Regions from separate parts of the Gilvimarinus sp. 1_MG-2023 genome, predicted to be linked through region 3. Evidence: predicted binding sites of a transcription regulator. Region 3 holds the regulator's gene; each other region holds the start of a gene.
What was found. Region 3 encodes sigma-54, which starts transcription at its own class of promoters, with help from an activator protein. Its sites were predicted from a motif close to TGGCACANNNNTTGCNNT; they were not measured.

Region 1 (5,937 bases), on a different contig from region 3:
TGCTGGCTGGCGCAGTAAGTCGCCCTTAGGATCGTTCCAGTGTTGTTGAATACTGAGGGATTTACTTTGGCGCACACTGATGAGCAAATTTTTACTCGCGAATAGGGCAATCGGTACCTGCGTCATATTGAGGTCTTCATCAAAGTGAGTAATGCCCCGGTATAAAATAAGTACCTGATCGTCGAAGGTTTCGGTTTTCGGTGGGTGACGTTTGCGCTGAGCATCATCGACGGCTAATGGATGGCAGCCGAGCTTGAGTAACAACGCCTTTTCTTCGCTGACGTTTTCACTGTGAATGTCCACCCACAAGTAGCCGGTTTGAGCCGTTTGCCACTGAGCGACTTGTTCTTCACCACCTAAACGTTTGGTGCCGTCTTCTTGTAGCCAGAGTGTATTGATCATTACGTTAGCCTTGTAGCGTTCGGCCGCCATCCACAGCGATGATTTGCCCAGTAATATAGGGGGCGTCGGTCAATAAAAAGTGGACGGTGCGGGCGATATCCTTGGGTTCACCACTGCGTTCGAGGGCGATTTTATTCAGTATAGACTGCTGTTTGCTCTCAGACAGAGCCGCCGCGTCCTCCGGCCAGGCAATGGCACCCGGCGCAATACCGTTTACGCGAATCTTAGGCGCCAATTCGCGCGCTAAGGTTTTAGTCAGCATGACATTACCGGCTTTGGCGATGCAATAAATACTGTGGCCTTTGAGGGGGCGCTCGGCGTGAATGTCGGCAATATTAATAATACAGCCCTCGCTTGATGCGAGAGCAAGTGCCAGTTTTTGACTGAGAAAAAACGGCGCTTTTAAGTTGCTGCCAATCAGATTGTCCCAGTCGGCCTCACTCGCCTCGCCGACGGGAGTCGGGTAAAAACTGGAAGCGTTATTGATTAAGGCGTTAAGTGAGCCGAAGCAATCCAGTGCTTGTTCCGCCAGTGTGAGTAGTTCGGCTTGGTTGCACAAGTCGCCACTAAGAATACGAACACTGTCGGCGCGCTCGGTGTTGAGTTCAGCGGCGAGGGCACTCGCCTCTTGCTGTGACTGGCGACAGTGAATAATCAGTTGCCAGCCTTCGCAGTGAAGCTTGCGAGCAATGGCGGCGCCGATGCGTCGCGCACCGCCGGTGATCAGTGCGACAGGAGGTGCATTGTTCATAAGTGTGTCGTCGATTGGGTGTGTTGGAAGTGTTGAATCGCTTGCAGCCGTTTTTGTTCCAGCTGTTTGCCCAGTTCGGCCCCCGAGTAACCGGCGGCGATAAGGTTTTTGGGGGCAACATTACTGGCGGCCATCAACGCGCCGCGTAAAAAGTCGGCCTGTGGATAGGGGCGAGTTTCAAATCCGGTGCGGCCGCGTGAGTCGGCTGTGCAGGCCAGTAAAAAAGGTTCTATTCGCTCCGGCCGGCGCAATACATCGAGGCGTTTAAACAGCTTGTTAACTGTAGCGGCTTTTAGTTCTAGGGCTCTGTGCACATGGGTGTGAAACTCACACACTAATAACGCTAGGTCGCGATGCTCATTGGGCACGGCCAGTCGACGGCAGAGCGCTTTAATCAGTGATAACCCCGACTTTTCGTGGCCGTGATGACGGGGCCACTGATCTTGAGGGGTGACGCCTTTACCTAAGTCGTGCATGAGGGCGGCAAAGCGGACGATGGAACTATCGCTAAGCAGGCTCGCCTGCTGCAGCACCATTAAGCTGTGTATGCCGGTGTCTATTTCCGGGTGATGCTGGGCTGGCTGTGGCACCCCAAACAGGGCGTCGAGCTCTGGTAATACTTTCGCCAGCGCACCACAGTCTTTGAGGGTTTGAATAAATACTTCGGGATTTTTTTCTTCCAACGCGCGCGACATCTCTTTCCACACACGCTCGGCTACTAGGTGATCGGCCTCGCCTTGCTCGACCATTTCTCGCATCAAGGCTTGGGTTTCGCTCGCCACCGTAAAACCCAAATGATGGTAGCGCGCGGCAAAGCGGGCCACGCGCAGTATACGCACAGGGTCTTCGGTAAAGGCTGCGCTGACGTGGCGCAGAACCTTTTGCTGAATATCTTGTGCTCCGCCGTAGGGGTCGATCAGTTCGCCCGACTCTGATTTAGCAATCGCGTTGATAGTGAGGTCGCGCCGTATTAGGTCTTGTTCAAGACTTATGTCAGGGGCGCAGTGAAATTGGAAGCCGGTATAGCCCTGGCCTGATTTTCTCTCAGTGCGCGCCAGTGCGTACTCCTCTTTGCTCTCGGGGTGGAGAAAAACGGGAAAGTCTTTTCCTACCGGTGTGAAGCCCAGTTGCTGCATGGCCTCGGGTGTGGCCCCTACGACGACCCAGTCTTGTTCACTATAGGGATAGCCCAGCAACTGATCGCGGACCGCTCCGCCCACAAGAAATGTCTGCATAAAGAGTATTCGCAATGCTGTTTAGGTGGTTAGTTAAGAGTAGGTGATTGTCGCATTAAATACCGATGGAGTAATACAGCGAGTGTAGCTGGTGTGAATTGCTCCCGTGGTTTCTTCAGGTGGAATCGGGTGAGTTGGGTGCCCACATTGGCGCTTATTTGATTGTATTTTACCTATTGAAATCGGGTGTTTCAATTTGGTGCGACCTGCAATGTTTGGCGATTATAAATGCACGTCTTTGGTGCTCTGACGCAGATGAAAGAATTGAATATTTTGTTAAATTCTCTCTATGTTGCTGAAAACATTGGAATTTAATAAGTTGGCGCGGTCTTCGCTATAACGTCAGCAAGCTTGTTCGGTGTGCTAATCGAGACAGCTAACAAAACAACATATTCGTTACTGCCATTAGAAACTAGAGGAAGATTTCATGAAGATGATTAACAAAAAAGTATTGGCCAGTGCTGTTGCCGCTACTGCTATTGCCCTGAGTGCTGCTGTACCAACCGCCAGTGCAGCCGAAGTGTCAGCATCGGTAGGCGCAGCCAATATGTACTACTGGCGTGGTCTGGACTTAGGTAATGGCGATCCAGCAATTTCTGGTGACCTGAGTGTTAGCGCTGGTGGCTTCTATGGCGGCATCTGGGGTTCTTCTGGTGATGCATCAGGCGGCCAAGAATATGACTTATTTGTGGGTTACGGCGGTGAAGCGGGCAGCTTTACTTACGACGTAAGCCTGTGGAACTACAACTACCCAAGTGCTACTGATCCTGTAACTGGCGACGACACTTCACCAGATATCGGTGATTCAACCGAAGCGGTTGTGTCTTTAGGATTTGGTCCTGTGGCAGTGACCTACTACCACGGCCTGGAAGATTTGGAAGATTACTGGTACACCACCATTGGTGCTACTTTTGACAAATTCAGCGTGACTTACGGTTTGCACGAAGACGACCTAGCCCATGTTGACCTAGGCTACTCGTTCAACGATAACGTGAGCTTCACCATTGGCCAAGTGGTTGATGATGTAGACGGTACTTTTGATGACGATACTAAGTTTATCTTGTCTCTGAGCCTGCCAATCGAATTCTAAGTCAGTCTTAGAACTCTGTTTCGCTGACAGATTAAACAGCGAGCATGAAGCGTTAGGGGCAAACCATAGGTTTGCCCCTTTTTTTTTGTGCGAGATGTGAGCGGTCAAAAAAAAGCGGGCATAGCGCCCGCTTGAGAGTTGCTTTACTGCTTGCGACTCTACTTTTTGTCTATGACTTTGCCGCTTGTTCGCGAGCAATGGCGCGATAGGCAATGTCACGGCGCAGAGAGACGTCTTTCCATTGGATTTTATCGGCCAATTGGTAGGCGCGCGCCTGAGCTTCGCTGACAGTATTGCCGAGCGCGGTAGCGCAAAGCACGCGACCGCCGTTGGTCACGATGGCTCCGTCTTTGTCGGCGGTGCCGGCATGGAAAACCTTTTCGCCGTCGACTTCGGTAGTGGGTAGGCCGCTGATGACATCGCCCTTGTTGTAGGCGCCTGGGTAGCCGCCGGCCGCGAGCACTACGCCGACACTGGCGCGCTCATCCCACTCGGCAGTGGCTTTATCCAGTTCCCCGCGGGTAGCCGCTAAACACAGCTCGACCAAATCAGATTTTAAACGCAGCATTATGGGCTGAGTTTCCGGGTCGCCAAAGCGGCAGTTGTATTCGATGACTTTGGGAGTGCCTTCGTCGTCAATCATTAGGCCGGCATATAAAAAGCCCGTGTAGCGATTGCCTTCGGCCTTCATGCCTTCGACGGTGGGGCGAATCACTTCATCCATAATGCGCTGATGCACCGCGTCGGTCACCACCGGTGCCGGTGAGTAGGCACCCATGCCGCCAGTGTTGGGGCCGGTATCGCCTTCACCCGCGCGCTTGTGGTCTTGGCTGGTGGCCATCGGCAGAATATTATCGCCGTCCACCATCACAATAAAGCTGGCTTCTTCACCGGTCAGAAACTCTTCGATCACTACGCGGCAACCGGCATCGCCAAAGGCGTTGCCCGACAGCATGTCTTTGACAGCTTCTTCGGCTTGCTCAAGAGTCTCGGCGACAATAACACCTTTACCCGCGGCTAGACCGTCGGCCTTCACCACGATGGGTGCGCCTTTCTCGCGTAAGTAAGCCAACGCTGGCTCCACTTCGGTAAAGTTTTGGTAGTCGGCGGTGGGAATATTTTGGCGTTCGAGAAAGTCTTTGGTAAATGCCTTCGAACCCTCTAATTGAGCTGCGCCTTTACTGGGGCCAAAACAGGTCAAACCGCGCTCGGCAAAAAAGTCGACCACGCCTTCCACCAGGGGGACTTCCGGGCCAACAATGGTGAGCTCGCACTGCTCAGCCTTGGCAAAGTCGGCGAGTTTGGCAAAGTCGCTGACACCGATGTCGACGTTTTTAAGTTTATCGTCCAGTGCGGTACCGGCGTTGCCGGGGGCGAGAAAAACGGTATCCACTCGTTTGCTTTGGGCCGCTTTCCAGGCCAGAGCGTGTTCGCGGCCACCGCCGCCAATGATAAGAATGTTCATAAACTTATGCCGTTACTTTGAGTCTCTGAAAGGGTGGTTATGCTATCGCTGAACGCTGAACGCTGAACGCTGAACGCTGAACGCTGAACGCTGAACGCTGCGTTTTGCGTGCCGCATTCAGCGTCCTGTGTCTTTAATGCCGGAAATGACGCATGCTGGTAAAGACCATGGCGATGCCGTGCTCGTCCGCCGCAGCAATCACTTCTTCATCGCGCATGGAGCCGCCGGGTTGAATCACCGCAGCAATTCCGGCCGCAGCGGCGTTGTCGATTCCGTCGCGAAATGGGAAGAAGGCATCGGAAGCCATCACTGAGCCAGGCACGGCCAGCCCGGCGTGCTCGGCTTTAATGCCGGCAATACGGGCGGAGTTGACGCGGCTCATTTGGCCGGCACCGACGCCCACAGTGGCGCCGTCTTTACCGTAGACAATAGCGTTGGACTTCACCATTTTGGCAACTTTCCAGGTGAACAACAGGTCGAGCATTTGCTCTTCAGTGGGCACCTGTTTGGTGACGACTTTTAAATCGGCTGCGGTAACGGTGCCATTGTCGCGGTCTTGTACCAGCAGGCCACCGGCGACGCGTTTGTAATCAAAGTCGCTCGGCGCAGCGCCCCATTCGCCACATTCAAGCAGGCGCACGTTCTTTTTGGCGCTAACGACTTCAACCGCTTCGCGGGCAATGCTGGGGGCAATAATCACTTCGACAAATTGTTTGTCGACAATGGCTTTCGCCGTGGCTGCATCCAGTGGGCGGTTAAAGGCGATAATGCCACCGAAAGAAGATTCTGGGTCGGTGTCGAAAGCGCGCTGATAGGCGGCTAATAAATTATCGGCGCTGGCCACACCGCAAGGGTTGGCGTGCTTGACGATGACGCAGGTGGGCGCGTCAAACAGTTTGACGGTTTCCAGTGCGGCGTCGGTATCGGCGATATTGTTGTAAGAAAGCTCTTTGCCCTGCAATTGCTTTGCGGTGGCAATGGTGCCGGGGGCTGG
Region 2 (5,937 bases), on a different contig from region 3:
TTTGCCCAAAAAAGTCTGGAGTTATTAGTTGATGGTAATGAGCCTGACAGTATTAAACGCGTACTGGAAGGAGACATGATTTTAAAAGAGCAAAAATACATGGAGGCCGTTCGTGTGTATGAAAGCATGGGAGGTTACTCGCCAACCATAGGCATTATAGGCGCAGTCATGGGGCTTATACATGTTATGCGCAATTTGGCAGATCCCGAACAATTGGGGCCAGGTATAGCCGTTGCTTTTGTCGCAACAATTTATGGTGTGGCGCTTGCCAATTTATTTTTATTGCCTATTGCCAATAAATTACGGCAGTGTGTGGACCGCGACAGTCGCTACCAAGAGCTTTTCATCGAGGGGGTCATGGGGATTGCCGATGGTGAAAACCCTAAAGCCATTCAGGTAAAGCTGAGCGGCTACCTCAATTAATGTAGACCCTGTTATGCCTCGCCGCCGATCATCAGAGCTAAAAGTAAATCACGAACGTTGGTTGGTATCCTATGCCGACTTTATTACGTTGTTATTTGCATTCTTTGTGGTGATGTACTCTATTTCACAAGTGAATGAAAGTAAGTATCGAGTGCTTTCCACAACGCTTGATCAGGCCTTTGAATCTGATTCAACACAGAAAAAAACTATCGATATCGATCGCCCCATACTAAACCAGCAACAGTCGGTCGTTCATTTAAATATGGCTCGCGGCGGAAATTTAGGAATTTTAGAACAAAACTTTCGTGATGAATTTGATCAACTGATTGATGATGAATTAATGCGCATTTCAAGTAATGAAATGTGGCTGCAAATTGAACTACGCGACAATATTTTATTTGATTCCGCCAGTGCCGATGCCAGTGCGCAAGCCCGTGAAATTTTTAGTAAAGTATCTACTATTTTGGCCGAAACCCAAAACCCGATTCAAATTGAAGGCTTTACGGATAATGTACCGATCAATACTGAGCGCTATCCCAGTAACTGGGAATTGTCTTCGGCGCGCGCCAGCGCGATCGTAAAATGGATGGTGGCAAACGGTGTCGATGCCACCCGACTTGCGGCTGTGGGCTATGGTGAGCACCAGCCAGTAGCGGCGAACGACAGTGCCGATGGGCGAGCACAAAACAGACGAGTGGCCGTGATGATTGCCCGTGATGCCTTTGACCGACCGCGCAACTCGATCGATGCGCTGGCCGGAGACGCGGCCCTTGCGCCCGCCCCTGAAGCTGAAAATACACCTGAAGATATGGCGCAGTCGGCCGATACCGTCAAAAGACCTGATTCGAATCAAGGCTTGATAGAGGCTGTGCAGATGGAAGACGGCGATTTGCTGTTTAGCAGTGATCCTGATCTACCTCGTGAAAACTAGTAGGCACAATAGTTGCTGTTGATACCGAATAGGGCCAATACTATAAACTGTGTCAGCATATTGACGCTGGAGTAAACATTGATCGTTTGGACGGTGGCAAATCAAAAAGGTGGTGTAGGTAAAACGACCACCAGCGCAGCACTAGCCGGCCTTGCCGCCGAGCAAGGCCGTCGCGTATTGCTGATTGATTTGGACCCGCATGGCTCTTTGACCAGCTACTTTGGTCAAAACCCGGATACCGTAAAGCTCAGTGCCTTTACGCTCTTTGCCGAACGAGGCAAGTTAAGTCGGGACTTTGTAAAGTCGGTCATTATCAATAGTGGCCATCAGAAACTTGATTTAATCCCATCGGCTACCGCCTTGGCGACATTGGAGCGCCGCGCTGTGGGGCAGGGTGCTTTGGGGTTAGTTATAGGTGAGGTATTATCCGCGGTCAGTGACGATTACGACTTGGCCATTATTGATACCCCTCCTTTGCTAGGCGTACTGATGATCAATGCGCTGGCAGCTTGTCATGAGTTGATTATTCCGGTGCAAACAGAATACCTCGCTCTGAAAGGGCTTGAGCGAATGGTCAACACGCTGAATATGATGGCAAAATCCAATCAAAAACAAGTCAGCTACTGTATCGTACCGGCTATGTTCGATCGCCGAACACAAGCATCCGTCTCAACCTTGAGAACCATACGCCATGATTATCCTTTGCAGACTTGGCCGGGTAAGGTTCCAATTGATACTAAGTTTCGTGATGCCAGTAAGGCGGGGGTCCCACCGCATCTATTCGAGCCTCAAAGCCGAGGCGTTGAGGCCTACCGATCTTTATATAAATGGTTAGTCCGCAGCAAAAGCAATAAATCGGCTAATACTTCACAAAAAGTAGGGGTCGGCTGATGAGTGATAGCAAAACTGATGATGTACTCCAGGACTATCTCAGCGATTTGTTGGGCGTCGGGTCTGAATCAGAATCGTCAACTCGGTCTGCGGCGTCGCCTGCGATAGCTGCACCTCAATCCGAAGCCGTAAAACCGATGCCGCTTGCCGAAAAAGATGTTATGGCAATTAAGCGCGAGCAGCTGCAAAAATTACTGCAAAGCGCGCGTGTTCAAGTAGAGCAGGTGGCCGATGTAGACCTAAACGAGCCCGCCGCTGTGCCTGTGCAAGCACCGGTGGTGCCCGTCAGCCAAGTTACGAGTAAAGAGTCGCCTTCAGTTGGTGAAACTCTAGAGGCAATAGAGGATGCTGTTGCCTTAAATGTGCTAGATGAACAGCTCGAATGGCTTGATAATGGCCGTCCTCGCTGGGCACAAAACACCTTTGAGGTGTTGTTATTTAAAGTAAGCGGTTTGACCTTAGCGGTGCCCTTAATCTCTTTGGGGCAAATTCAGCCTTTGACCGATGAATTAACGCCTTTATTTGGGCAAGCTGATTGGTTTATGGGACTTCAACCCACCGCATCTGGCAAGGTACGTACCGTCAATACAGCAAAATTTGTGATGCCAGAGCGATATGATCCCGCCTTTGAGCAAACGGCTAAATACGTGATCTCTATCAATGGTGTGCCTTGGGGTTTGGCTGTCGATAATGTCGAGCAGCCCATTACCTTAAGCCCGGAAGATGTAAAATGGCGTGGTACTCGTACCCAGCGACCCTGGCTGGCAGGCACTGTTAAAGCCCATATGTGTGCTCTGCTGGATATACCTATGGTCGGTAAATTGTTAACTGACTCGGATAAAAATGCCCGGCTCGCTTGAGGTTAGTCCAAGCTAGTGTTGTTGGCGCATTTTGTGCGGTAAGCTATAGTAATGAATAGTGTTATGCTATTTGGTGTAGAGATTATTAAGGGCTAAGTGCCCAGCGAGCGAGGAAATGTGCATGGCTAGCAATGCCAATCAAAATCATAATGCCGACGATCCGGTGTTGCAATGGGTGACATTTCGGCTGGATGGTGAAACCTACGGCATCAATGTAATGCAGGTCCAAGAGGTGCTGCGCTACACAGAGATAGCACCAGTACCGGGTGCGCCGGCCTACGTATTAGGGATTATTAATTTACGGGGTAATGTCGTAACCGTTATTGATACTCGCCATCGATTCGCTCTCCCTACCGGTGAGGTGACCGATAATACACGTATTGTGATTATCGAGGCCGACAATCACGTTATTGGTATTTTGGTGGATAGCGTGGCCGAGGTTGTCTATCTGCGTCAATCTGAAATCGAAATGGCACCTAATGTCGGCAATGAGGAAAGTGCTAAATTTATCCAAGGCGTGTGCCACAAGAATGATGAATTGCTTATTTTGATTGAACTCAACAAGCTGCTTTCCGACCACGAGTGGGCAGAGTTAGAAGATATTTAAGCGAGCCAATGAGCTTTTCTATATGACTGAGAGCCCGTTACTTTTATGGTTATTAGCCGCAGCGCTTCTTGCGACTGTGGCTTGTGGCGTTTGGTGTATGTTGCTCAGCAACCGAATTGGCCGAATCCAATCTCAGCTAAACAGTACCGCGAAAGATTTGACCACCCTAAAATCCGGCGCAATTGGTATGGGGCAGCGTATTCTGGCTATGGAGTCTAGTTCAAGCGTTCGCGGCACTGACGCGGATGATATTCCCGCCAGTGTACGACCATACTCGGAGGCGACTCACCTGTTGGAAATGGGTGTGTCGCGTGAAGAGGTGGCTAGCCGCTGCGGCCTCTCCCGCGCCGAATCTTCCCTGTTGGATGCTTTGCGCAAAAAACCTACCGCTTAATTGTTTTTTCTAAATTATTATTAGTTGTTTTAACAAAACTTTCTTTCTGCAATAGCCCACCTGCGCGCACTCAATTCCACGCTTTATGTTATTGAGCGTTAAACAACTGACCATTTATGGCAATAGACTTCTTGTCCATCAAATAAAGATAGAGCGGCATAATTTGCTCGGGAGTTTTAATGGTTTGCGGGTCTTCGGCCGGATAAGCGGATGCACGCATGGCAGTGCGGGTGGCCCCGGGGTTGATGCTGTTGCTACGCACACTGGTGCCGTCGAGCTCATCGGCCAATGTTTGCATTAAGTTTTCTTGCGCCGCTTTACTGGCCGCGTAAGCGCCCCAATAGGCGCGCCCTTGGCGCGCCACCGACGAGCCGGTGAAAATCACACTGGCGTGGCCAGTAGGGGAGCTATGCAATAATGGCAGCAAGGCTTTCGTTAGCATAAAGGGTGCATTGGCGTTTACCTGCATTATGCGAGCCCAGGTGTCATTGGCATAATCACTGATGGGCATGCGATCGCCCAGCTCTGAGGCGTTGTGTAAGATTCCGCTTAAACCACCGAATTCGCTTTGTAAGGCATTACAGAGATCGGTGTATTCTTTTTCTGTGGCGCCTTCAAAATTCATCGGATATATGGCGGGTTGCGGACCGCCCGCATTTTCAATGTCGTCGTAAACGGCTTCTAGTTTTGCCAGGGTTCGCCCCAGTAGAATAACGGTGGCGCCGTGGCTGGCGTAAGTTAATGCCGCTACACGACCAATCCCATCGCCGGCCCCAGTGACGAGGATGATGTCATTGGTCAGTGCTTGGGAGGCCGGAATGTAATCAATTGGCAGAGTGTTAATGGTTTCGCTCATGGATAGTTATCGGTCTCTTGATTGCATCAATAAATGATGGACTAAATCGGGTAGCTGTTCCGAATGTTGGACTAAAAAATCGGCCAACCATGATTCGGCAGGGTCGTTTGCATCAATATAGCCATAACCACAGGCAATGGTGGTCGCCCCGGCATCGTTACCACATTCAATATCACGTCTGTGATCTCCCAGATAGAGAATGTTTTGACAGTCGACCTTTAGATGCTTGGCGGCCAGAATCAATGATTCAGGATGAGGTTTTCGATTGACAACATCATCTGGGCAAACCACAAAATTCGGCGGCGTCGGGAAGTTAATTTTTTTCAATAAAGCTTCGGTATAAAGTCGGGGCTTGTTGGTGGCAATGCCCCAAGGCACTCCTTTATTTTTTAAGTCTTGTAAAAGGGTTTCAATGCCTGGAAAAAAACGGGTTTCCTTGCCGATACCATGTAAATAGTGATCGAGAAGTTGCTGGCGCAATGGGGCAAAGGTTTTATCTTCAGTCGTGCAATCAAAACCAAGGGTGACCAGTGCCGCAGCCCCGTTAGATACTTGTTCGCGTATAACGTTAAACGGTAAGCCTTCTTTATTGTAATCGCGGCGCAATTGATTTAATGCCATAACAAAGTCGGGCGCTGTGTCGAGCAAGGTGCCGTCGAGATCAAACATTACCGCAGTAAGAGGTGAGGACATTAACGTTGATTCCGTTCTCATAAGTTAGGTTTTTGGGCGTGTAATATATAATTCACGCTGACATCGTCGGCAGAAATGCTAAAGCTTTGCATAATGGGATTGTAGGTGATGCCGGCTAACTGCTGAGTTTGTAACCCTGCACGTCGAACCATAGCGCCCAACTCACTCGGTTTAATAAATTTTTGATAATCATGCGTTCCCTTGGGTAATAAGCCCAATACATACTCGGCACCCACAACCGCCATGGCCCAAGATTTTGGATTGCGATTTAATGTCGAGAAA
Region 3 (5,937 bases):
ATGCAGGTTTAGATCCGTAGTGTTGATGACAAGATCTGCCGCATCTCGCATGGGCTCAAGTAACTGGTGTTCGGTTTCAATTGCTGCGGTCAAGTGGCGATGTTTGTCACTCAGTGGGTGTTTACGTCGAGTTTCACTGAACCGCTGCACAATTTTTTTGGTTTCAGCGTCTAGAAAGACAACGGTAAAGGGTAGGTGAGCATCTTTATGATGTCCTACCATTGAGGGGAAAATTTCTAAGTCTTGCCAAGCGTCGCGAATATCGATGCCAATGGCAAAATTTTGATTGTCCGCGTCTTTGTGCAGTTGAATTTGAGTGATTAGCGCAGGCAGCAGGCTTACCGGTAAGTTATCGATACAGTTATAACCGGCATCTTCCAGCGCGTTTAGCGCGGTACTTTTCCCCGAGCCCGACAAACCACTGACAATCACCAAATGCATAGTGGTTAGCCTGCTGGTGACTGGGTGGCAGCGGCAAAAAGCGCTTGCGGGTTTTGCGCAGACCGCAATGCCTGGCGAAACTGATTGTCATTAAGCGCGCTGGCCAGCGCGGCCAGCGTTTTTAAGTGTTCGTCACATGACTCCTCGGGAACCAGCATGGCAAATAATACATCGACCGGTTCACCATCCATTGCATCGAAGTCAATGGGGTCTTTTAAGGTGATTAGTGCGCCCAATGTACAGTCGCAACCTGGTATGCGTGAGTGGGGGATGGCGATGCCATGGCCAATACCGGTAGAACCGAGCTTCTCCCGCGCGATTAAACGCCGAAATACGTCATCGGCGTCGAGCATGGGTGAGTTCTCGGCAATGGTATTGGCGAGGATCTCTAGTGCGCGCTTTTTACTGACCCCTTCGATATGGCATAGGGTGCGTTCTGGGGATAATATTTGAGAGATTTCCATGAGTATTATCTGTGGCTTTTCAGCTTTTCTTTGTGTTTGATCACTTGACGGTCAAGCTTGTCGGTAAGGGCGTCAATGGCGGTGTAGAGATCTTCGGAGTCTGCATTAGCAAAAATGTCTTTGCCGCTGACATGTATGCTCGCTTCAGCTTTTTGGGTTAGTTTTTCCACAGTGAGAAAAACATTAATGCTGGTGATGAGGTCATTATGGTGCGTTAACTTTGCAAATTTATTATGAACATACTCTTCAATTGCTTCGGTTACCTCAATGTGATGACCGCTGATGTTTATTTGCATATAGCTATCCTCCTGAATCAGGGTGGGCCTATCCCACCCAGCCGGCCGCAATAGTGCCACCGGTGCATAAACAGACTGTATCAGACAATGCTTTTACGTTCATTTGATGGTGGAATATTGAGCGACTCTCGATACTTGGCAATCGTTCGCCGTGCGACCCTTATTCCCTGCTCGGCCAGCATGTCGGTAATTTTGCTGTCGCTGAGTGGTTTTTTCGAGTTTTCAGCTGCCACCAATTTCTTAATGATAGCGCGGATTGCAGTAGACGAACACTCACCGCCTGAATCGGTGCTGACGTGAGATGAAAAAAAGTATTTCAGCTCAAAAATACCCTGGGGGGTGTGCATATATTTCTGCGTAGTCACCCGCGAAATAGTCGACTCATGCATTTCTACCAACTCGGCGATATCGTGTAACACCAAGGGTTTCATGGCTTCTGCGCCATACTCCAGAAATCCTCGTTGCTTTTCCACAATACAGGTGGCGACTTTCAACAGGGTTTCGTTACGACTTTGTAAGCTTTTTAGAAACCAGCGGGCCTCTTGTAAATTGTTTTTCAAAAAGGTGTTTTCGCTGCTGGAATCGGCTCTTTTAACCAGTGATGCGTAATCGGAGTTGATTCGTAACCGGGGAGCTATATCCGGATTAAGCTCAACGGTCCAGCGCCCTTCACGTTTATCGACAAATACGTCGGGCACGACATACTCGGTTTCGCGAGTGTCAATAGCGTCACCCGGGTGGGGGTTGAGGGTTTTGATTAGGGCAACCGCCTGCGCTAACTCTGGCTCTTTTAAGCGTGTTTTGCGCATTAATTGCCGGTAATCGCGGCTGGCGAGCATGGGGAGATATTGTTGAACGATTTGCTTGGCGGCATCCAAAAAAGGTGTGTCGGCGGCAAATTGGGTCAGCTGAACCAACAGACACTGCTCTAAATTCTCGCTGCAGATTCCCGATGGATCGAATTGTTGCAATCGGTGCTGTACAGCTTGCACCTCATCCAGTTCAAGCTCTTCGAAGTTGGGTGCTAAGCCTTCAAAAATTTCTTCCAGAGTAACGCTCAGCAGCCCGCTGGGCTCTACAGCGTCAATAATGGCCAGAGCGATGATTTCATCGCGCTCAGACATCGGTGTTAAATTGAGTTGCCACATTAAGTGGTCGTACAGTGTTTCAGTACTGCCACGACGGCTTTCGAAATCTGAGTCGTCGCCCTCGTAGTTGCTGGCCGGTAGTGCCGGCGCAGAGCTCTCGTAAACATCATCCCAGCTGGTGTCCACCGGGAGGTCCTGAGGGATTTCTTCGTTCCAATCGCCTTCAGCATTGTTTTCAGGTTCGGTTTCAGTGGCTTTGGCGGATTCTTGAGTGAGGCTGCTGGTCTCATTAATAGCAGCTTCTTGTTCGGATTTTTTTTCCGCCTCGGTGCTAGGCTCGTTGTTCTCTTCGGTTTCCAGCATGGGATTGGAATCCAGCGCCTCTTGGATCTCCTGCTGGAGGTCCAAGGTCGACAACTGCAGCAGACGAATCGCCTGTTGCAGTTGGGGGGTCATAGTGAGCTGTTGGCCCAGTTTTAATTGTAACGATTGTTTCATGGCTTCTTCAGTACGATCTTGCAGACTATGGTTTGAGTTTAGTCAGCATGTCGCCCCCAAGCAATAGCTCCTAGCAATCTTTATGCCTAACAAGGAGAATTAAGTATATGTCAAGGTGGCGAACCGGCTTTTAGAGCATAAAATGCTCGCCAAGGTAAACTTTGCGCACTTTCGCATTGTTCAGTACTTGTTCTGAACTGCCTTCGGCGATGATATGCCCTTCGCTGACGATATACGCTTTTTCGCATACACCTAAGGTTTCACGGACATTGTGGTCGGTAATCAGTATACCGATATTGCGGTCTTTTAAGTGGAGGACAATCTGTTGGATATCGCTGACGGAGATAGGGTCGACCCCGGCAAAGGGTTCATCTAAGAGGATAAACTTAGGGTCGGTGGCAAGGGCTCGCGCTATTTCTACCCGCCGTCTTTCACCGCCTGACAGAGCCATGCCCAGGCTGTCGCGAATGTGGGTGATGTGGAACTCTTGCAGTAGTGACTCTAACTGCTCTTCGCGTTCGGCCTTAGAAAGCTCCTTGCGAGTTTGCAATATGGCGAGAATATTATCCGCGACAGATAATTTACGAAATACTGAAGCCTCTTGTGGTAGATAGCCAATACCCGCTTGGGCACGCCCGTGGATGGGCATATGTGTCAGGGATTGATCGTCGATGGCCACTTTGCCTTTATCGGCGCGAACCAGGCCGGCAATCATGTAAAAGCAAGTCGTTTTCCCCGCCCCGTTGGGGCCGAGTAGGCCGACTATTTCGCCGCTTGATACGCTTAGGGAAACATCAATGACGACTTGGCGCCCTTTATAGCTTTTGGCCAGATTATCTGCGCGTAGTGTCGACATATTACTGCTCTATCAGTGCCGGGGGGATGGTCATTTGAATGGGTTGGTCAGATTCATGATCGCCTTCGGCGCTGACCAGTTCGCGGTTGATGTCGTAGCGAATCTCATGACCTTGCATAACCGCGCCGTCTTGCTCCAGTAAAGCGCCTTTACTTAGCGATACGGTATTGTTGGCACTGTTGTAGGTAATAATGCCCGCCTTAGCGCTAACCACGCCGCGATCAATGCTCGGTTGCTGCTCAAAGTGGGCGGGTGAGCCCTCGGCAGTGATTTGTTCAACGCTATTGTCTTGATCGAATTGAACCACAATGGTGTTGGCGCGGATGATCAGTGAGCCCTGCTGTAGGCGGGCCTCGCCAGTGTATGTAACACGACCATTTTTCTGATCGAACGTTTGCTGGTTCGCTTGCAGCTCAAAATTTTGCTCGCGATCACTGGGTAGGCCAAAAGCAGTTGTGCTGACGATTGCCAATAGCACAGTGAGTACGCAGTGCTTCAGTTTAGCGGGAAGCCTTTTAGTCGGGAGCATAAATACCTTTTACCTCAGACAGCAGTGCCACACGACCTGAGTCGAGATCGGCGGATAAGCCGACGGCGCTGGTAGTGCCGCGAGCGCTTTGCATGGTAACAGGTTTATCTGTTGTGGCAATTTGCTCGTGAGTGTTTACTAAGAGATCTTCGGTAGTGACATCCAGTCGGCCGTAGCGTGGATGCTCGCTATAAGCGTTGACGGTGCCGCTTAGCTGAAGAGTCTGTTGTTCAATATCCGCTATTCCCTGGTTGGCGACTAGGTGCCAGGGGTGACTGGAATTCTCACTCAGAAAAGTGAGTTCCGGTTGCTCAATATAACCCTCGGTGGTATCAGCGGTTTTAAAGTAGGTGACTTGGCGCGCTTTAAGGGTGTGGGTCAGTCGGCCGCTGTCATCGAATGAGCGATCGGTCATTTCTACTAGATAAACCTCGGGAAAATCTGGGGTGCTCGTCTCGCCGGCGCCTTTTACTAAATCGTTGGGTGAGTATTGCAAGGCGCTGTACAGCAAACCGCTGACCAGCGCAATGGTAATAATCCAGGATCGCGGTTGACGAGGTCGCATTAAGCTTGCTCTGGCGGTAAGTGCTGGCCAATGGCCGCGCGATAGTGCCCCTGCGCTTGCAGGAGTAAATCGCATGCTTCGCGTACGGCGCCATCGCCGCCGTTACGGTGACTGACCCAGTGCGCGTATTCAGCTACCGAAGCGTGCGCGTTGGGAACGGTTAGGGCCAGGCCCACGCGTGTCATGATGGATAAATCGGGCCAGTCATCACCCATGTGGGCAATTTCTTCGGGTTTTAAATTAAGCTGGTCAAACACCTCTTGCAGCGCTTGCCATTTATCTTCGCGGCCTTGTATCACCAAATCTACCCCCAGCTCTTTAGCGCGCCGGGCGACGATCTCGCTCTTGCGCCCTGTGATAATGGCAACTCGGACATCACTGTACTTTTGCAGGCTCCTAATGCCTTGTCCGTCTTGGGTGCAAAAACTTTTCATCTCGTTGCCGTGATTGTCATAGTAAAGCTTGCCATCGGACAGAATGCCGTCGACATCGAGAATCAGCAATTTTATCTGTTTGGCCAGTGCCAGTGTTTGTTGAGTCATAAGTAAGTACTTGTATCTGAGGGCATTAGACCACACCCGCCCGCAAAAGGTCGTGCATATGTAAGATGCCACAGGCCCGGTCGCCTTCGGTGACCACCAGTGCGGTAATCTTGGCTTCTTCCATCACTTTTAAGGCTTCAGCCGCTAAGGTGTCACGGGCGATGGTCGTGGGGTTGGGGGTCATGATGTCACGCATGATGGCAGAGTGAATATCAATGCCCTTATCTATTTGGCGGCGCAGATCACCGTCGGTAAAAATGCCAATAAGCTTCTCGCCTTCAAGGATGGTGGTCATACCGAAGCCTTTGCTGCTCATCTCTAGCAGAGCTTTTGACAGGCAGTCCTCGGGGCTGGAGATGGGTAGCTGGGGGCCGGTGTGCATCAGGTCTTCGATCTTGAGCAGTAGCTTGCGCCCCAAGGTGCCGCCCGGGTGTGAGAAGGCAAAATCTTCGGCCGTGAAACCACGCGCTTCCAGCAAGGCGATGGCCAGCGCGTCGCCCAGGACGGTGGTGACTGTGGCGCTGGACGTGGGGGCTAGTGCCAATGGACAAGCCTCGCGCTCAACTTCAATTGATAGATGAATGTCGCAGCTCTTGGCTAAGGTGGAGTCGGGGTTGGCGGTTAGGGCAATCATGGGAACCCCTAGGCGCTTGATCAG
Region 4 (5,937 bases), on a different contig from region 3:
GCTCTGATGCGATGTTCCGCCTGCTCCAGGCACTCGCCTGTGGTCAGGTCAAAATGTTGCTTATACAGCGGTGAGGCCACACAAATGCGCTCGCCAATTGAGCCGATAATACCGCGGGATAATACATTGGCTTTGCCAATAGGGTCGTAGTTATCAATGGCGAATAGCTGGTCGAGCTTGCCGGAATAAAAAATCGCGACTTGTTGTTCACCTACTAGCGCGCATACGCCGGTTTCCGGGGTCAGGTCGTTGATGTCGCACACGTCAACCCACTGGCCTGCCTCGGATGTGTTGATGGTTTGATTGGTCATGTTAGAAATCTCCTTTACACCGTGACTTCGACGGCGGGAATGTGGTTCTCGCGCTCGGTTTCATTCGCGGGGCGGCGCTGATCGCGCTCGACCACATAGGCTAGGTTTTCGTCTTGCTTTTCGCTATTGATAAAGTGGCGGAAGCGTTTGAGCTTTTCCGGGCTCTCAATGGTGGTTTTCCACTCGCACTGGTATTTGCCAATATTGCTGGTCATGTTATCTTCCAGCTCTTGGGCGATACTGAGCTTGTCGTTAATCACGACATCGCGCAAATAATCCAGGCCGCCCTCTAAGTTTTCCAACCACACTGAGGTTCGCTGCAGACGGTCCGCTGTGCGGATATAGAACATCATCACGCGGTCGATATATTTCACCAGCGTTTCGTCATCCAGGTCGGTGGCAAATAAATCGGCATGACGAGGGCGCATGCCGCCGTTACCGCAAACGTATAAGTTCCAGCCGTTTTCTGTGGCAATAATGCCGAAGTCTTTTGATTGGGCCTCGGCGCATTCGCGGGTACAGCCCGATACACCAAATTTAATTTTGTGGGGCGAGCGCACACCCTTGTAGCGATTTTCCAGCGCGATAGCCATGCCGACACTGTCTTGCACGCCGTAGCGACACCAGGTGCTACCCACGCAGGATTTGACGGTACGCAAGGATTTACCATAAGCGTGGCCTGTTTCGAATCCGGCCTCCACCAATTGTTGCCAGATGATTGGCAGTTCGTGCAACTGGGCGCCGAACAGATCGATACGCTGGCCGCCGGTAATTTTGGTGTAAAGATTAAATTCTTTCGCGACCTGCCCTAAAACAATTAATTTATCCGGGGTGATTTCACCGCCGGCCACGCGCGGCACAATCGAGTAGGTGCCGTCTTTTTGCATATTGCCGAGATAAATATCGTTGGTGTCCTGCAGCCCCATATGCTTGTCTTCTAAAACGTAATCGTTCCAGAACGAGGCCAGAATAGAACCCACCGCCGGCTTACAAATTTCGCAGCCCAAACCACCCTGGCCGTGACTGTCGAGCAGGGCATCAAAGGATTCAATTTTTTTAACGCGAACAATATCGGCCAGTTCGGCACGGGAGTAAGCAAAGTGCTCACAGAGGTGGTTGTTAACTTCCACCCCGAGATTTTCCAGCTCCTTGTCCATCACGCTTTTTACCAACGCGGCACAGCCGCCGCAGCCGGTAGAGGCACCGGTTTTATCTTTGATGTCCCCCATGGAGCAGCAACCGCCCTGCACCGCATCGACAATATCGCCTTTGGTGACATCCAAACAGCTGCACAACTGCGCAGTGTCAGGCAGTGCATCGACACCCATGCTGGCACCAGCGCTGCCGTCAGAGGCCGGCAGAATCAATTGCTCGGGTGAGTCGGGCAGAGCCATGTCGTTGACGCACATTTGTTGCAGTGTGCCGTAGGCTTCGGCGTCGCCCACCAAAACGGCGCCCAGCAATTTTTTGCCATCTTCGCTGACGATAATGCGCTTGTAGACTTCATTAACACCGTCTTCGTAGGTGTAAGTTTGCGCTCCCGGAGTACGGGCATGAGCATCGCCGATACTGGCCACGTCGACGCCAAGCAGTTTGAGCTTGGTGCTCATATCGGCGCCGGTAAACTGGTCACTACTGCCATTGATGTGCGAGTAAGCCACTTTGGCCATATGGTAGCCGGGGGCGACCAAACCAAAGATCTTGCCGTCCCATAAGGCACATTCACCGATAGCGTATACGTCTTCGACGGAGGTGCGACAAAAGTTGTCAACGACAATGCCGCCGCGCTCTCCAATATCAATGCCGTTATTGCGAGCCAATTCGTCTTGTGGACGAATACCGGCAGAAAACACAATCATGTCGGTTTCCAATTCGCTGCCATCGGTGAACTCCATAACATAGCGACGTTTTTTACCGGCGCCGATATTCTTGGTGTTCTTTTCGGTGTGAACATTCACATCCAATGATTCAATCTTGCGACGCAGTAAGTCGCCGCCGCCTTCATCTAGCTGAACCGCCATTAGGCGCGGCGCAAATTCAACTACATGAGTTTCCAGGCCGAGGTTTTTAAGCGCATTTGCCGCTTCCAAACCGAGCAGGCCGCCGCCGACAACAACGCCGACTTTACTTTCTTGGGCCGATGCGGTGATCTCTTCCAGATCTTCAATGGTGCGGTACACCAAACAGTGAGGCTGGTCTTTGCCGGGTATAGGCGGCACAAAAGGGAAGGAGCCAGTGGCGAGAACCAGTTTGTCGTAACCCTCTACCTTGCCCGCAGCGGTCGTAACGGTTTTTGCGTCACCGTCGATTTCTACTACCTTGTCGTTCAGGGTGTAAACGACGCCGGCACTTTGGTAGTGCTCCTCGGAGGTCAACATTAAATCGTCGACGCTTGAGCCAGAGAAATAGGCGGACAGTTTTACTCTGTCATACGCCAGACGAGGTTCTTCCGAGAAGGTAACAATTTCAAAATTTTCGGCGTTGTCGCTGTTGATAACAGTATCGATAAACTTGTGACCAACCATTCCGTTGCCGACGACGATGATGCGTTCTGTAGTCATGATTCTTCCTCTGCTAATTCGGTTATGCGCTCAGGCTTTCTGGTTGGCCTGTTGATTGTTGAGATACAAGGTCTTGCAGTTGCTGGGCCATTAGTACCACCTCACCCACCACGATTAGAGCGGGGGACTGTACGCCGTGCTCTTGACCGGTTTGAAAAAGCTCGCCCACAGTGGTGGTTACCACACGCTGATTTTTGCGGCAGCCATTTTCAATGAAAGCGGCTGGTGTATGGCCATTCATACCGGCTTGTAATAATTGGGTTTGAATGTGTTCGGCTTTACTGACGCCCATGTAAAAAACCAAGGTATGGTTTAAATTTGCCAGTGCTTGCCAGTTTAGGTTCAAATCTTTTTCGCCGTGCCCCGTGACAAACGTGCAGCCTTGTGCGATACCGCGATGGGTCAGGGGAATGTCGGCGGCGGTTGTACAGCCTGAGGCGGCGGTAATGCCGGGAATGACTTCGGCATCGCAACCGGCTTGACGCAATGTCAGAAGCTCTTCACCACCCCGACCAAAAACAAAAGGGTCGCCACCTTTAATTCGGCAGACGTTTAATCCTCGTTTGGCGTGCTCTACCAGCATTTGGTTGAGATCTGTTTGAGCAACACTGTGGTGGTTTTTTACTTTGCCCACATAAATGGCCGGTGTGCTTTTGGGGAAAAGCGCCCGGATCTCCTGACTAACTAGCTGGTCATAGAAAATAACGTCTGCATTTTCTATCGCCTTGAGAGCTTTTAGTGTTAACAGCTCGGCGTCACCCGGCCCGGCCCCTACCAGCAATACCTTACCCGGCTGGCTCGACATTTTGCTGTTGAGCGACATGATAGTGTTGGGGGGCGGCGTATTGTTGTGCATGGTGCATTCTCACTTGGGCCGTACAGGGCAGCCATTGTCTGTGGGTGTTTGATCTGGGTAAGAGCAAAGTCGGTGCCAGTGATAAAGAAAGGTGTATAAAATTTTTTAAATTCTTATAAATCAGAAGGTTATGAGGTTGTTTTTAAATTGATTAAAAATTGCCCGTAATTTTCAAAGTGTTGTAATGGTGCGCGGTGCACCATCATATGCACCGAATGTGAGATTTTAGTGAGGATTTTAAGTGGTCAATCATGGTGCTTGTGATGTGCGATATTTTTTGCTTGCCATAAAGTGGTGCAGGTTTGTATTAAGTAAAGGACGTAAATCTTAGCCGCTTGCTAAAAAGGCTTGGTCTTGGAGGCGAGTACCGGTATTGGCTTTGGAGGGCGCGTCATGGTCTGGATTTTGCCCTGCTAAAAGCAAATAAGTTCGTGGCAGCTGGAGGATTGTCTTTCATGCTGCGAGTATTTAATCCTCCTTGGCGGGAATTTGTTACTATCAATGTTATGCAAAAACTATTAACGCCCACTTTAGTCGATCGTTTTGGTCGAGAGATACGCTACCTACGTATGTCGGTCACCGATCGCTGCGATTTGCGTTGTGTCTATTGTATGGCAGAGGACATGACTTTCCTGCCTCGCAAAGAGGTGTTGTCGCTGGAAGAGCTCGAGCAGCTGGCGCAGATGTTTGTGGGGTTGGGCGTGCAAAAAATTCGCCTGACCGGAGGTGAGCCACTGGTGCGGCAGGGCATTGTGTCTCTGGTGGAAAAACTGGCCGCCATTGAGGGTTTACAAGAGCTCTGCATGACCACTAATGGCACCCGCTTGGCCGAGATGGCTGAGCCGTTGCGTGCCGCTGGGTTGTCGCGCCTTAATATTAGTCTGGATACCCTATCGGCCGATAAGTTTCATACCATGACTCGCCACGGTCAGTTGGCAAATGTACTGCAAGGTATAAAGGCATCTATCGCCGCTGGTTTCCGTCACACCAAGCTCAACTGTGTTGCGCTTAAACATTACAACGCTGATGAGGCCGGTCAGCTGGTGGAGTTTGCCTTATCGCACAATCTCGATATTAGCTTTATTGAGGAAATGCCTATGGGTGAGGTGACCAGCCATGGTCGGGTAGCCGAGTACATTTCCAGTGATGAGCTGCGTGCGGAGTTGTCCCGCCACTTTAACTTGGTGCCCAGCGCCGAGCAGACAGGTGGCCCCGCGCGCTACTGGACGGTGGCAGGCGCCCAATCAAAGGTTGGGTTTATCTCCCCTCACAGTCATAATTTTTGCGGCAGCTGTAATCGGGTGCGCCTGACCGCCACCGGTAAGTTGTTGTTGTGTTTAGGCCAAGAACATAGCCGCGATCTGCGCCACGTGCTGCGTCGGCCGGGAAGTACCAATGAAGAGCTCGAAGCGGCCATTCGTGAGGCGGTGCAGATTAAACCCGAGGCCCACAGCTTTGATGTGCAATCATCCGATGTTCAGGTGGTGCGCTTTATGAATATGACCGGTGGTTAGAGCGAAGCGCGCGCTTGAAAGGGTATGAAAGAGACTAAAACCCACGCTGTTACTTTTGCTATGCGGTTAGTGCGGCTTTCGCTGCCCACTTGCTATTAATGAGAACGTTGTTTTATGAGTCGTGAAAAAGTATTTGTACCGTTAAATATTGCCGTGCTAACCGTGTCCGATACCCGTAATCGCGACACCGACACCTCGGGGCAGGCGCTGCAAGAACTGGCCGAATCTGCCGGGCATAAGGTGTTGGATCGCGCCTTAGTCAAAGACGATATTTACCAAATTCGCGCGCTGGTATCGAACTGGATTGCCGGGGATGATATTCAGGTGGTGTTGATTACCGGCGGCACCGGTTTTGCCGGGCGCGATTCCACGGTTGAGGCGGTAACCCCGCTGTTTGATAAAACGGTGGTAGGTTTCGGCGAGCTGTTTCGGCAGGTCTCTTATCGCGAAATCGGCAGTTCGACCATTCAGTCGCGCGCGACGGCGGGCCTTGCCAATCGCACTTTAATGTTTTGTCTGCCGGGATCAACTGGGGCGTGTAAAACTGCCTGGACGATTATTCAAGAGCAGCTGGATTCGCGGCACGGCCCCTGTAATTTTGTTGGCCAGCTATAAAGCTTTAATGTGTGGCTACCAACACCAAGAGTTGGGAAGCTTTTTCAACAGGTCTTTGCGGCTGTTGATCAACTCTTTAT

Region 1: a site for sigma-54 is predicted at 2,709-2,726, ahead of Q4563_RS09525 (TorF family putative porin). Genes of this name have one in related genera too.
Region 2: a site for sigma-54 is predicted at 3,128-3,145, ahead of Q4563_RS01710 (chemotaxis protein CheW). Genes of this name have one in related genera too.
Region 4: a site for sigma-54 is predicted at 3,789-3,806, ahead of cobA (uroporphyrinogen-III C-methyltransferase). Genes of this name have one in related genera too.

Annotation. Positions count from the first base shown of each region.
Region 1 covers NZ_JAUOSC010000006.1:169,004-174,940, reverse strand. The annotation lists gene Q4563_RS09540 (magnesium transporter CorA family protein) at 1-402, opposite strand, end outside; gene Q4563_RS09535 (pteridine reductase) at 407-1,153, opposite strand; gene Q4563_RS09530 (multifunctional CCA addition/repair protein) at 1,150-2,388, opposite strand; gene Q4563_RS09525 (TorF family putative porin) at 2,816-3,478, shown strand; gene purD (phosphoribosylamine--glycine ligase) at 3,648-4,943, opposite strand; gene purH (bifunctional phosphoribosylaminoimidazolecarboxamide formyltransferase/IMP cyclohydrolase) at 5,077-5,937, opposite strand, start outside.
Region 2 covers NZ_JAUOSC010000001.1:400,398-406,334, reverse strand. The annotation lists gene Q4563_RS01730 (flagellar motor protein) at 1-423, shown strand, start outside; gene motD (flagellar motor protein MotD) at 437-1,354, shown strand; gene Q4563_RS01720 (ParA family protein) at 1,433-2,245, shown strand; gene Q4563_RS01715 (chemotaxis protein CheW) at 2,245-3,105, shown strand; gene Q4563_RS01710 (chemotaxis protein CheW) at 3,227-3,712, shown strand; gene Q4563_RS01705 (DUF2802 domain-containing protein) at 3,735-4,106, shown strand; gene Q4563_RS01700 (YciK family oxidoreductase) at 4,195-4,962, opposite strand; gene Q4563_RS01695 (HAD family hydrolase) at 4,969-5,655, opposite strand; gene ubiG (bifunctional 2-polyprenyl-6-hydroxyphenol methylase/3-demethylubiquinol 3-O-methyltransferase UbiG) at 5,673-5,937, opposite strand, start outside.
Region 3 covers NZ_JAUOSC010000003.1:203,970-209,906, reverse strand. The annotation lists gene rapZ (RNase adapter RapZ) at 1-441, opposite strand, end outside; gene ptsN (PTS IIA-like nitrogen regulatory protein PtsN) at 447-905, opposite strand; gene hpf (ribosome hibernation-promoting factor, HPF/YfiA family) at 911-1,201, opposite strand; gene Q4563_RS06445 (RNA polymerase factor sigma-54) at 1,282-2,787, opposite strand; gene lptB (LPS export ABC transporter ATP-binding protein) at 2,918-3,643, opposite strand; gene lptA (lipopolysaccharide transport periplasmic protein LptA) at 3,645-4,172, opposite strand; gene lptC (LPS export ABC transporter periplasmic protein LptC) at 4,159-4,737, opposite strand; gene Q4563_RS06425 (KdsC family phosphatase) at 4,737-5,279, opposite strand; gene Q4563_RS06420 (KpsF/GutQ family sugar-phosphate isomerase) at 5,305-5,937, opposite strand, start outside.
Region 4 covers NZ_JAUOSC010000011.1:28,043-33,979, forward strand. The annotation lists gene nirD (nitrite reductase small subunit NirD) at 1-311, opposite strand, end outside; gene nirB (nitrite reductase large subunit NirB) at 326-2,872, opposite strand; gene cobA (uroporphyrinogen-III C-methyltransferase) at 2,895-3,728, opposite strand; gene moaA (GTP 3',8-cyclase MoaA) at 4,184-5,242, shown strand; gene moaB (molybdenum cofactor biosynthesis protein B) at 5,357-5,857, shown strand; gene Q4563_RS12205 (hypothetical protein) at 5,873-5,937, opposite strand, start outside.